DNA from 2 places in the Micromonospora sp. B006 genome. Region 1 is predicted to be linked to the other one. Evidence: riboswitches for the same ligand, from Rfam matches in the RefSeq annotation. Region 1 holds a riboswitch; the other holds the start of a gene.
What was found. A riboswitch is a leader RNA that binds a small molecule or an ion and turns the genes downstream of it on or off. The one in region 1 is predicted to bind thiamine pyrophosphate.

Region 1 (4,407 bases):
ACCCAGCGCCGTGACGAGCACACCTTCGGTGACCAGCACCGGACCGGCCTGGAGCAGTACCGGGCCGGAACGGTCGGCGGCGAAGAGCACCAGCGTGACCAGGATGCCGACGGCACCGGCGAGCAGCGGCCAGGCGCGGCGGGCCAGCACCCGGTAGCGGACGCCGAACAGCGGCAGCACCGCGAGTTCGACGGCGATGGCGACGGCCGGAGCCACCGGATCGAGCGTCGCCACCAGGATCAGCGTGAAGACCATCGCGGCAGCCAGTTTCGCCACCGGGTTGCGTCGTGCAAGCGGGGCGCCCGGCGCGGCGACCGGTTCGAGGTTGATCACGAGGACGCCCCGGCGGCGGGACGGTCCAGGGTGAGCGTCCGGTCGGCCAGCGCGACGACGAAGTCCTCGTCGTGGGTCACCGTGACCACGCCGTGCCCGGCGTCGCGCAGCTCGGCCAGCAGGTCGACCAGCTCCAGCCAGGTGCGCCGGTCCTGGCCGAACGTGGGCTCGTCGCAGATCAGCAGGCGGGGCGCGGTGGCCAGGGCCGTCGCCACGCTCAGCCGCCGCGCCTCGCCACCCGAGAGGGTGTACGGGTTGGCGCCGGCCAGCCGGTCCAGCCGCAGCCGGTGCAGCAACTCGTCCACGGTGGCGGTCACCGCAGTCTCGGGCTGACCGGTGCGGCGCGGCCCGAGCGCCAGCTCGTCGCGGACGGTGGCGGTGACGAACTGGTGCTCCGGGTCCTGGAACACCGAACCGATCCGGCGCACCAGCGCGGGGGCCCGCCAGCGGTACGGGGGAGTGCGCGCGTCCCGCCCCGCCAGCTCCGCCGACGCGGTGACGGTCCCCGCCCCGGGTGGCAGCAGGCCGCCCAGGAGCAGCGCCAGCGTGGACTTGCCGGCCCCGTTGGGGCCGAGGACGGCGAGCGCCTCGCCGGCGCGTACCCGGAGGTCGGTGGGGGCCAGCCGGGGTGGCAGCCCGAGCCGCTCGGCGGTGAGCAGCACGTCGCCGGGCGGCGTGGTGGCGTGCCGGGGTGGCGCGACGTGGCCGGGTACCCAGACCCCGGCGGCGGCCAGCGCGTCGCCGTGCGCGGCGAAGACCGCAGCGGGCGGCCCGTCGGCGCGCACCCCGCCGCCCGGTTCCAGCACCACCACGCGGTCGACCAGCGGCAACGCCTCGGTGACCCGGTGCTCGACCAGGATCATCGTGGTGTCCGCGTCGAGCGCGTTCGCGACGGCCCGGCGGATCAGGGCGGCGCCGGCCGGGTCGAGGTTGGCGGTGGGCTCGTCGAGCAGCAGCAGCCCGGGGCGCAGCGCGAGCGTGCCGGCCAGGGCGAGCCGCTGCTGCTCGCCGCCGCTGAGCGCGGCGGTCGGGCGGTCCCGGGGGTACGGGAAGCCGACCCGGTGCAGCGCCTCGTCGACGCGGGGCCAGATCTCCCCGGCGGGTACGCCCCGGTTCTCCAGCCCGAACGCGACGTCGTCACCGGAGCGGGCCATGACGAGCTGGGTCTGCGGATCCTGGAACAGGATGCCGACGCGCTCCCGCGCCTTGCGCGGGTCCAGCCCGTCGATCTCGACGCTGCCCTCCTGCTCGCCGGAGTCCTCCGGCAGCAGGCCGGCCAGCGCGGCCAGCAGCGTGCTCTTACCGGCCCCGGAGGGCCCGAGCAGCAGCACCCGCTCGCGGCTCTCCACGCGCAGATCAACCCCGCGCAGAGCCCAGCGTTTCCGTCCCCCGTGCCGCCACCCGAACCCCCGCAGCACCACCCCGCTCACCGCCCACCCCCTCTCCCGGCCCAGCCTGCGTGATCAAGGAGTTCGCGTCCGGAAAACCGTGCCCGGCGGACGCAAACTCCTTGATCACCGGGGCGGGGGTGGGTGGGAGCGCTAGACCAGGGCGCGGTCGCGGCCGGCGGGGAAGCGGTCCAGCACGCCGGTGTTCGCCAGCGCGCGAGTGAGGACGTGCGCGCCCAGACCGGCGACGATCGTGGCGCTGACGATCGTGATCAGCGCGTACGGGAGGCGGTAGGAGGCGAAGTCGTACGCCTTGTTCCAGTAGACGAAGTCGAAGATCGCCGCGCCGAGGCCGGTCAGCGCGCCGGCCAGCGTCGCCACCGGCAGGCGGAACGAGCGGTACCGGAACGCGGCGAACGCCAGCTCGGCGCCGATGCCCTGCATCAGGCCCTGGAGGATCACGATGCTCGCCCACTGGCTGCCCAGCAGGGCGGAGATGATGGCGGCCACCGTCTCGCAGTACAGGGCGGCGCCCGGCTTGCGGATGATCAGGCCGGCGAGCACCGCCGGGATCAGCCACACGCCGTAGAGCACTGCCTGCGCCGGTGGGAAGAACGCGAACGCCGCGTCGGTGGCGCTCCAGAGCAGGCCCCAGGCCCAGAAGACGACGCCGAAGGCGACGGCGATGACCGAGGCGACGACGATGTCGACGGTACGCCAGCGATTGCTGTCGGTGTGGTTCACGGTTGGCTCCCAGTTCGTCGAGGTGAACCAGGAGAAGACGCACGCCGCGCCCGGTGGTCACCGGACGGCGACGCGGCTGGAGGTCGACCGAACTCCCTGCGCTGGCATTACCCAGATCAGGTTCGAGGGTCTGCGGGCATCGGCCCGCACTCTCAGCGCTGTGCGCTCCCCTGTCGGATGTGAAGTTGTCTCGTCGCAGACGCTAGCACCGACCACGGGCACCGGCCCAGCAGGGCGAGTGTCGGTATGGTGGCGATCATGCTGGTGGATGCGCGGGGACTGACGTTCGAGGTACGCGCCGGCGGCCCCGAGGGCGGTGACCCGGTCCTGCTGCTGCACGGCTTCCCACAGCACTCCGGCGAGTGGGACGCGGTCACGCCCGCGCTGCACGCCGCCGGGCTGCGCACGTACGCGCTCGATCAGCGCGGCTACTCGCCCGGGGCACGGCCGGCGGACGTCGGGGCGTACCGGATTCCGGAGCTGGTGGCCGACGCGGCCGGCGTGCTGGACGCGCTCGGGGTGACCCGCGCGCACCTGGTCGGCCACGACTGGGGCGCGATCGTCGCGTGGGGCCTGGCGGCGGCGCACCCGGAGCGGGTGCAAACGTTGACCGCGGTGTCGGTGCCGCACCCGGCCGCCATGGGCCACGCGCTCGCCACCGACCCCCGGCAGAAGATGAAGTCCGCCTACATCGCGTTGTTCCGCAAGCCCGGTACGGCGGAGCGGGTGCTGCTGGCGCTGAACGCCGCCACGCTGCGCAAGCTGCTCAGCGGTGTGGGCGACGCCGGCGCGGTGGCCCGGTACGCCGAGCCGATGCGCGAGCCGGGGGCGTTGACGGCGGCGCTGAACTGGTACCGCGCGATGACCGGGGCGGACATGAAGGCGGTCGCCCCGGTCGGGGTGCCGACCACGTTCGTGTGGAGCGACAAGGACGTGGCGATCGGCCGGACCGCCGCGCAGGCGTGCGCCGCGCACGTCACCGGTGACTACCGGTTCGTGACGCTGCCCGGTGTCACCCACTGGATCCCGGACGAGGCGCCCGGCCCGCTGGCCGACGCGATCCTCGCCCGGTGCGCAGGAACGGAGGAGGCATGACGGTGAGCGCCGAGGCGTACCTGGCGGTGGTGACGGAGACGATCGGCCGGGTCGCCGCCGAGCAGCGGCAGAACGTGGCCGACGCGGCCGACCTGATCGCGGCGGCGCTGCGCGCCGACGGTGTGGTGCACGCGTTCGGCACCGGGCACTCCGAGGCGCTGGCCATGGAGATCGCCGGGCGGGCCGGCGGGCTGGTGCCCACCAACCGGATCGCGCTGCGGGACCTGGTGCTGGTCGGCGGCGACCCGGCCGACGTGCTCGGCCCGAAGCTGGAACGCGACCCGGCGGTGGCGCACCGCCTCTACGAGCTGGCGCCGATCCGCCCGCAGGACGTGTTCGTGCTCGCCTCGAACTCAGGCGTGAACGGCGCGATGGTCGAGTTCGCGTCCATCGTGAAGGAACGCGGGCACGGGCTGGTGGCGATCACCTCGGCGCAGCACTCGGGCCGGATGACCTCGCGGCACCCGTCCGGCCGCAAGCTCGCCGACTTCGCGGACGTGGTGCTGGACAACGGCGCCCCGTACGGAGACGCGACGCTGCCGCTGCCGGGCGGCGGCGCGGTGGGCGCGGTCTCGTCGATCACCGCGGCGCTGCTGGCCCAGCAGATCGTCGCCGAGGTGGTGGCCCGGCTGGTCGCCGCGGGGGAGCGTCCGCCGGTCTACCTGTCCGCGAACATCACCGGCGGCGACGAGCACAACGCCGAGCTGGAGGCACGGTACGCGGGGCGCATCCGCCGCGGCTCCTGAGGCGGTTTCGCGATCGCCCGGACGGGGCACAGGCGGTGCGCCGGTGGGCGTTTCCCGCCGGCCGTGCCGTCTCCCGGGGAGGTCCGCGAGTGTCCAAGGAA
Region 2 (4,407 bases), 700 kb from region 1:
CGACGAGTTCCGGCACCAGCTCCACCGCGGCGCGCAGCAGCGTCAGCACACCACCGGCGGTGACATCGGTGTCCGCGCGCTCCTCGACTGTCGCCCCGACGACGACCTCACCGCTGTCCCGGGGCACCAGGTAGACCGACTCGCTGTCCGCGTACCCCCGGATCACGTGCCGGAAGCCCGGCGGGCCGCCACCCGGCGCGCGCAGCCGCAACACCTGGCCCTTCACCGGGCGGACCGGCAGGCCGGTCAGCTCCGCCGCGCCGCAGCCGGCCGCGACCACTGTGACGCGGGCGTCCACCTCGGACAGCCCGCCGACGCGGGCCGGGCGCAGCTCCACACCGGCTCGTTCCGCGGCCGTGCGCAGCGCGGCGACCAGCCGGCGCGGGTCGACCTGGTGGTCGCCGGGGGCCACCGCGCCGCCGCGCACACGCGGCGCCAGCGCCGGTTCGCGGTCGCGCAGCTCCGAGGGACGCAGCGGCGTGATCGGCAGTCCCAACCCCTGTTGGTACGACCACAGCCGCCCCGCCTCGGCCAGGTCGTCGGCGGTGAGCCCGACGACGAGCGTGCCCTCGGTGCGGTACCCGATGTCGACGCCGCTCGCCTCGGCCAGCTCGGCGGCGAAGCCGGGCCAGCGGGCGGCCGAGTCGACGAGCAGCCCGGTCAGCTCGCGCTCACCGAAGTACGCCTCGGCGACCGGCGACAGCATCCCGGCGGCCACCGACGAAGCACCCGACCCGGGCCAGTCGTCGTGCACCACCACGCGCAGTCCGCGCTGCGCGCACCGCCACGCGATCGCCCACCCCACCGGCCCGCCCCCCACCACCGCCACGGGGGTAAGGAAGGGCCCCCTGTTAACGCCTCCGGTAGAGGAAGGGCCCCCTCTTAACACGTCAGCGCCCGCATCAGCTCGGCGGTGGCGTGCGCAGGATCGGCTGAGCCGCTCAGCGCCCCCACCACGGCCACCCCGTACGCCCCGGCGGCCCGCAGCTCCGGCACGCTCGCGGCGGTCACCCCGCCGATCGCGATCACCGGCACGGTCACCGCCTCGGCGACCGCGCGTATCCCCTCGGGGCCGATCGGTTCCGGCAGGCCGGACTTGGTGGTCGTGACATGACACGGCCCCACACCCAGGTAGCCGGCGCCGGCGTCCACAGCGGCACGGGCGCCCACCGGTTCCCGGGCGGTCGCGCCGAGCACGGCGTCCGGGCCGAGCACCCGGCGCGCGGCAGCCACCGGCAGATCGTCCGCGCCGACGTGGCCACCGGCGGCGCCCACCGCGAGCGCCACGTGCAGCCGATCGTTCACCAGGCACCGCGCCCCGTACGGCCGGCAGGCGTCGACCACCAGCCGGGCCAGCTCGTACGCCTCCCGGTCGGTCGCGTCGTCCTCGACGCGCACCTGCACGACGAGTTCGGCGCCGGCCACCGGCAGGGCGGCACGCAGCACCGCGAGCGGGTCACGCCCCGGCCGGGTGTCGGTGATGAGATGCAGTCGTCCCAGGGACAGCACGGCAACGCTCCTCCCTGCGCCGGCATTACCCGGATCAGGTTCGACGGTCGGGGGCTTCCAGCCCCCCTCTCAGCCCGGTCCGCACCGGGCTCCCGTGGGTCACTTGCGGCCTACCGTACGACGCCTCCCGCCCGTACGGAAGCCCGGGTGAGGTTTTTCCCAGGAAACCGTTCACCTTCCGTTCCGGGACAGCCGGTGACCGTCCCGTCACGACACGCTGCCCGGATGTCCGTTCCCGCTCGCGTTCCGCGCCGCCTTGCGATCCTGCCGTTCCGCGGCGGCCACGCCGTCTCCGAAGGGCTGCTCACCTGGACGATGCTGCGCGGGCCGACGTGGATCCGCCTGCTGCCGGACGTGTACGTGCACCGGGACGGATACCGCGCCGACGACCACCGGATGTGGTGCGAGGCGGTGGCGTTGCGCCTGCCACCGGGTGGCGTGCTGGCGGGGCGCAGCGCCGCATGGCTGTTCGGCGCCGACGTGCTCACCCGCGACGCGCCGGTCACCGTGCTGCTGCCGACTGCCGCTCGACTGCGACCGCACCCACGGTTGCGGTTGGTCCGGTCGCCGCTGCCGGATCGGGACCGCACCCTCGTCGGCGGGCTGCCGGTCACCACCCCGCTGCGTACCGCGTTCGACCTGGGTCGACAGGGTTCACTCGCCGAGGCGTTGGTCGCCGTCGACGTGCTGCTGCGTCGCCGGGTCGTGAAGCTGCCCGCCCTGCGGGCGTACGCCGCCGACCGGCCGGGCTGGCCGGGCGCTCCGCTGTTGCGCGAGGTGCTGGCGCTGGCCGAGCCCTTGAGTGAGTCCCCGATGGAGACACGACTGCGGCTGCTCCTCCTCGACGCCGGTCTCGGCCCGCTCACCGCCCAGCACGAGGTACGCGCCGGCGGACGCTTCGTGGCCCGGGTGGACCTGGCCTGGCCGGCACTCCGCCTCGCGGTCGAGTACGACGGCGACCACCACCGCGAGCGGGCTCACTTCCGGCGGGACGTGGCGCGCCTGAACGCGCTGCGCGCGGCCGGGTGGCTCGTACTCCGGTTCACCGCCGACGACGTGCTACGCCGGCCCGACGCCACTGTCGCCCTGGTACGCCAGGCCCTGGCAGAACGTCGTGCCACCGCAGCAAACCACTGATCCGCAGCCCGCAGCCCGCCGCGCCCTCCGGACCGCCACCCGCTGCCGGGCCGCCCGAGACACCACGGGCGTCAGAAGGCCGCCCGCAGACACCTATGGCGTTCCACCCGCCGCTAGATCCAGCCGCGAGTGGAACGCCATGGGTGTCTCAAGGCCCTTTTGGCACCCATACCGTTCCACCCATCGTGAGCGCTGCCTCGGGGCGGAACGCCATGGGTGCCTCCGCGCGAGCGGGCCCCGGTGGGCGCACGCCGCCGCTCGGGGCAAGCCCTGACGCTCGCACGCTGACGAGCGGGCGCCTCCCCGACGCGCAAGCGGACCGAACACGGGCGGACCAACCGCGAGCGGGCCCAACGCGCGAGCGGGCAAGCCCCGACGCTCGCACGCCGACGAGCGGGCGCACCCCCCGACGCGCGGACGGACCGAACACGGGCGGACCAACCGCGAGCGGGCCCAACGCGCAAGCGGACAAGCCCCGACGCTCGCACGCCGACGAGCGGGCGCACCCCCCGACGCGCGGACGGACGGAACACGGGCGGACCGAACGCGCGAGCGGACCCAAGGCGCGGCCCGACGCGCGAGCGGACCCAACGCGCGCGCGAGCGGGCGCGTCGATACCGGCAGGGGCAGTCAGAGGATGGCGTCCAGAGCGTCCAGGTCCTCGTCGGACGGCTGCCACGTCCCGGCTTCGGCGTTGGCCTTCACCTGGTCGGGGGTGGTCGCGCCGGCGATCACCGATGTCACGGCGGGACGCGCCGCCAGCCCACCGATGGCCACCTGGAGCATGCTGATCCCGCGCTCGGCCGCGTACGCCTCGATCGCCTCGATGACGTCCCAGCGCGCGGCGGCCAGCCGCTCGGCGTACCGGCCGCCACCGGCCAGGCGGCTGCCGGACGGGGGCGCCTCGCCCCGCTTGTACTTGCCGGTGAGCAGCCCGTTGGCGAGCGGGAAGAACGGCAGCATGCCGAGGCCGAACCGCTCGCAGGCCGGGATCACCTCGTCCTCCACCCCGCGCTCCACCAGCGAGTAGTGGTTCTGCGCGGAGATGAACCGGGTACGCCCCTGCGACGACGCGGTCCAGTCGGCGTCGGCGATCTGCCAGCCGGCGAAGTTGGAGTTGCCGAGGTAGCGGACCTTGCCGGCGGTCACCAGGTCGTCGAGTGCGGCGAGCGTCTCGTCGATCGGGGTGCCCGGGTCGGGCTCGTGCATCTGGTAGAGGTCGATGTGGTCGGTGCCGAGCCGGCGCAGCGACGCCTCGACGGCGCGGGCGATGTAGCGGCGGGCGCCCCGGGCGTCGTGGTCCGGCCCGTTCGCGCCGTGCATGTCCATGCCGAACTTGGTGGCCACCACCACGTCGTCGCGGCGGCCCTTGAGCGCCTGGCCGAGCAGTTCCTCGGAGGCGCCCTGCGGCTCGCCGTAGATGTCGGCGGTGTCGAAGAAGTTGACCCCGGCGTCGAGGGCGGCGTCCACCACCGCCCGGGTGCCGTCGATGTCGAGTTTGCGGCCGAAGTTGTTGCAGCCGATGCCGACCACGGACACCACGAGCCCGGAGTCGCCCAGCCGGCGATAGGTCATCTCACTCACGAGATCCACCCTATGCCCGCTCCCCGGGCGCGCACCCGGGGAGCGGCTCAGCCCACGTCCCAGACCGGTTCCGGCGTCTCCACCACGTCGCCGTCGCCCCGGAACAGCACGAACCGGTCGAAGGTACGGGTGAACCACCTGTCGTGGGTGACCGCGACCACAGTTCCCTCGAACGCG

Region 2: linked by a shared signal. The riboswitch ahead of thiE (thiamine phosphate synthase) and the one ahead of MicB006_RS19125 (ECF transporter S component) in region 1 are both predicted to bind thiamine pyrophosphate.

The regions. Positions count from the first base shown of each region.
Region 1 covers NZ_CP030865.1:4,280,722-4,285,128, reverse strand. The annotation lists gene MicB006_RS19135 (energy-coupling factor transporter transmembrane protein EcfT) at 1-333, opposite strand, end outside; gene MicB006_RS19130 (ABC transporter ATP-binding protein) at 330-1,763, opposite strand; gene MicB006_RS19125 (ECF transporter S component) at 1,875-2,465, opposite strand; TPP riboswitch at 2,541-2,647, opposite strand; gene MicB006_RS19120 (alpha/beta fold hydrolase) at 2,724-3,560, shown strand; gene MicB006_RS19115 (sugar isomerase domain-containing protein) at 3,557-4,306, shown strand; gene MicB006_RS19110 (DUF6328 family protein) at 4,396-4,407, shown strand, end outside.
Region 2 covers NZ_CP030865.1:4,982,116-4,986,522, forward strand. The annotation lists gene thiO (glycine oxidase ThiO) at 1-889, opposite strand, end outside; gene thiE (thiamine phosphate synthase) at 883-1,509, opposite strand; TPP riboswitch at 1,504-1,615, opposite strand; gene MicB006_RS22335 (DUF559 domain-containing protein) at 1,735-2,646, shown strand; gene MicB006_RS22340 (aldo/keto reductase) at 3,277-4,239, opposite strand; gene MicB006_RS22345 (ABC-F family ATP-binding cassette domain-containing protein) at 4,278-4,407, opposite strand, start outside.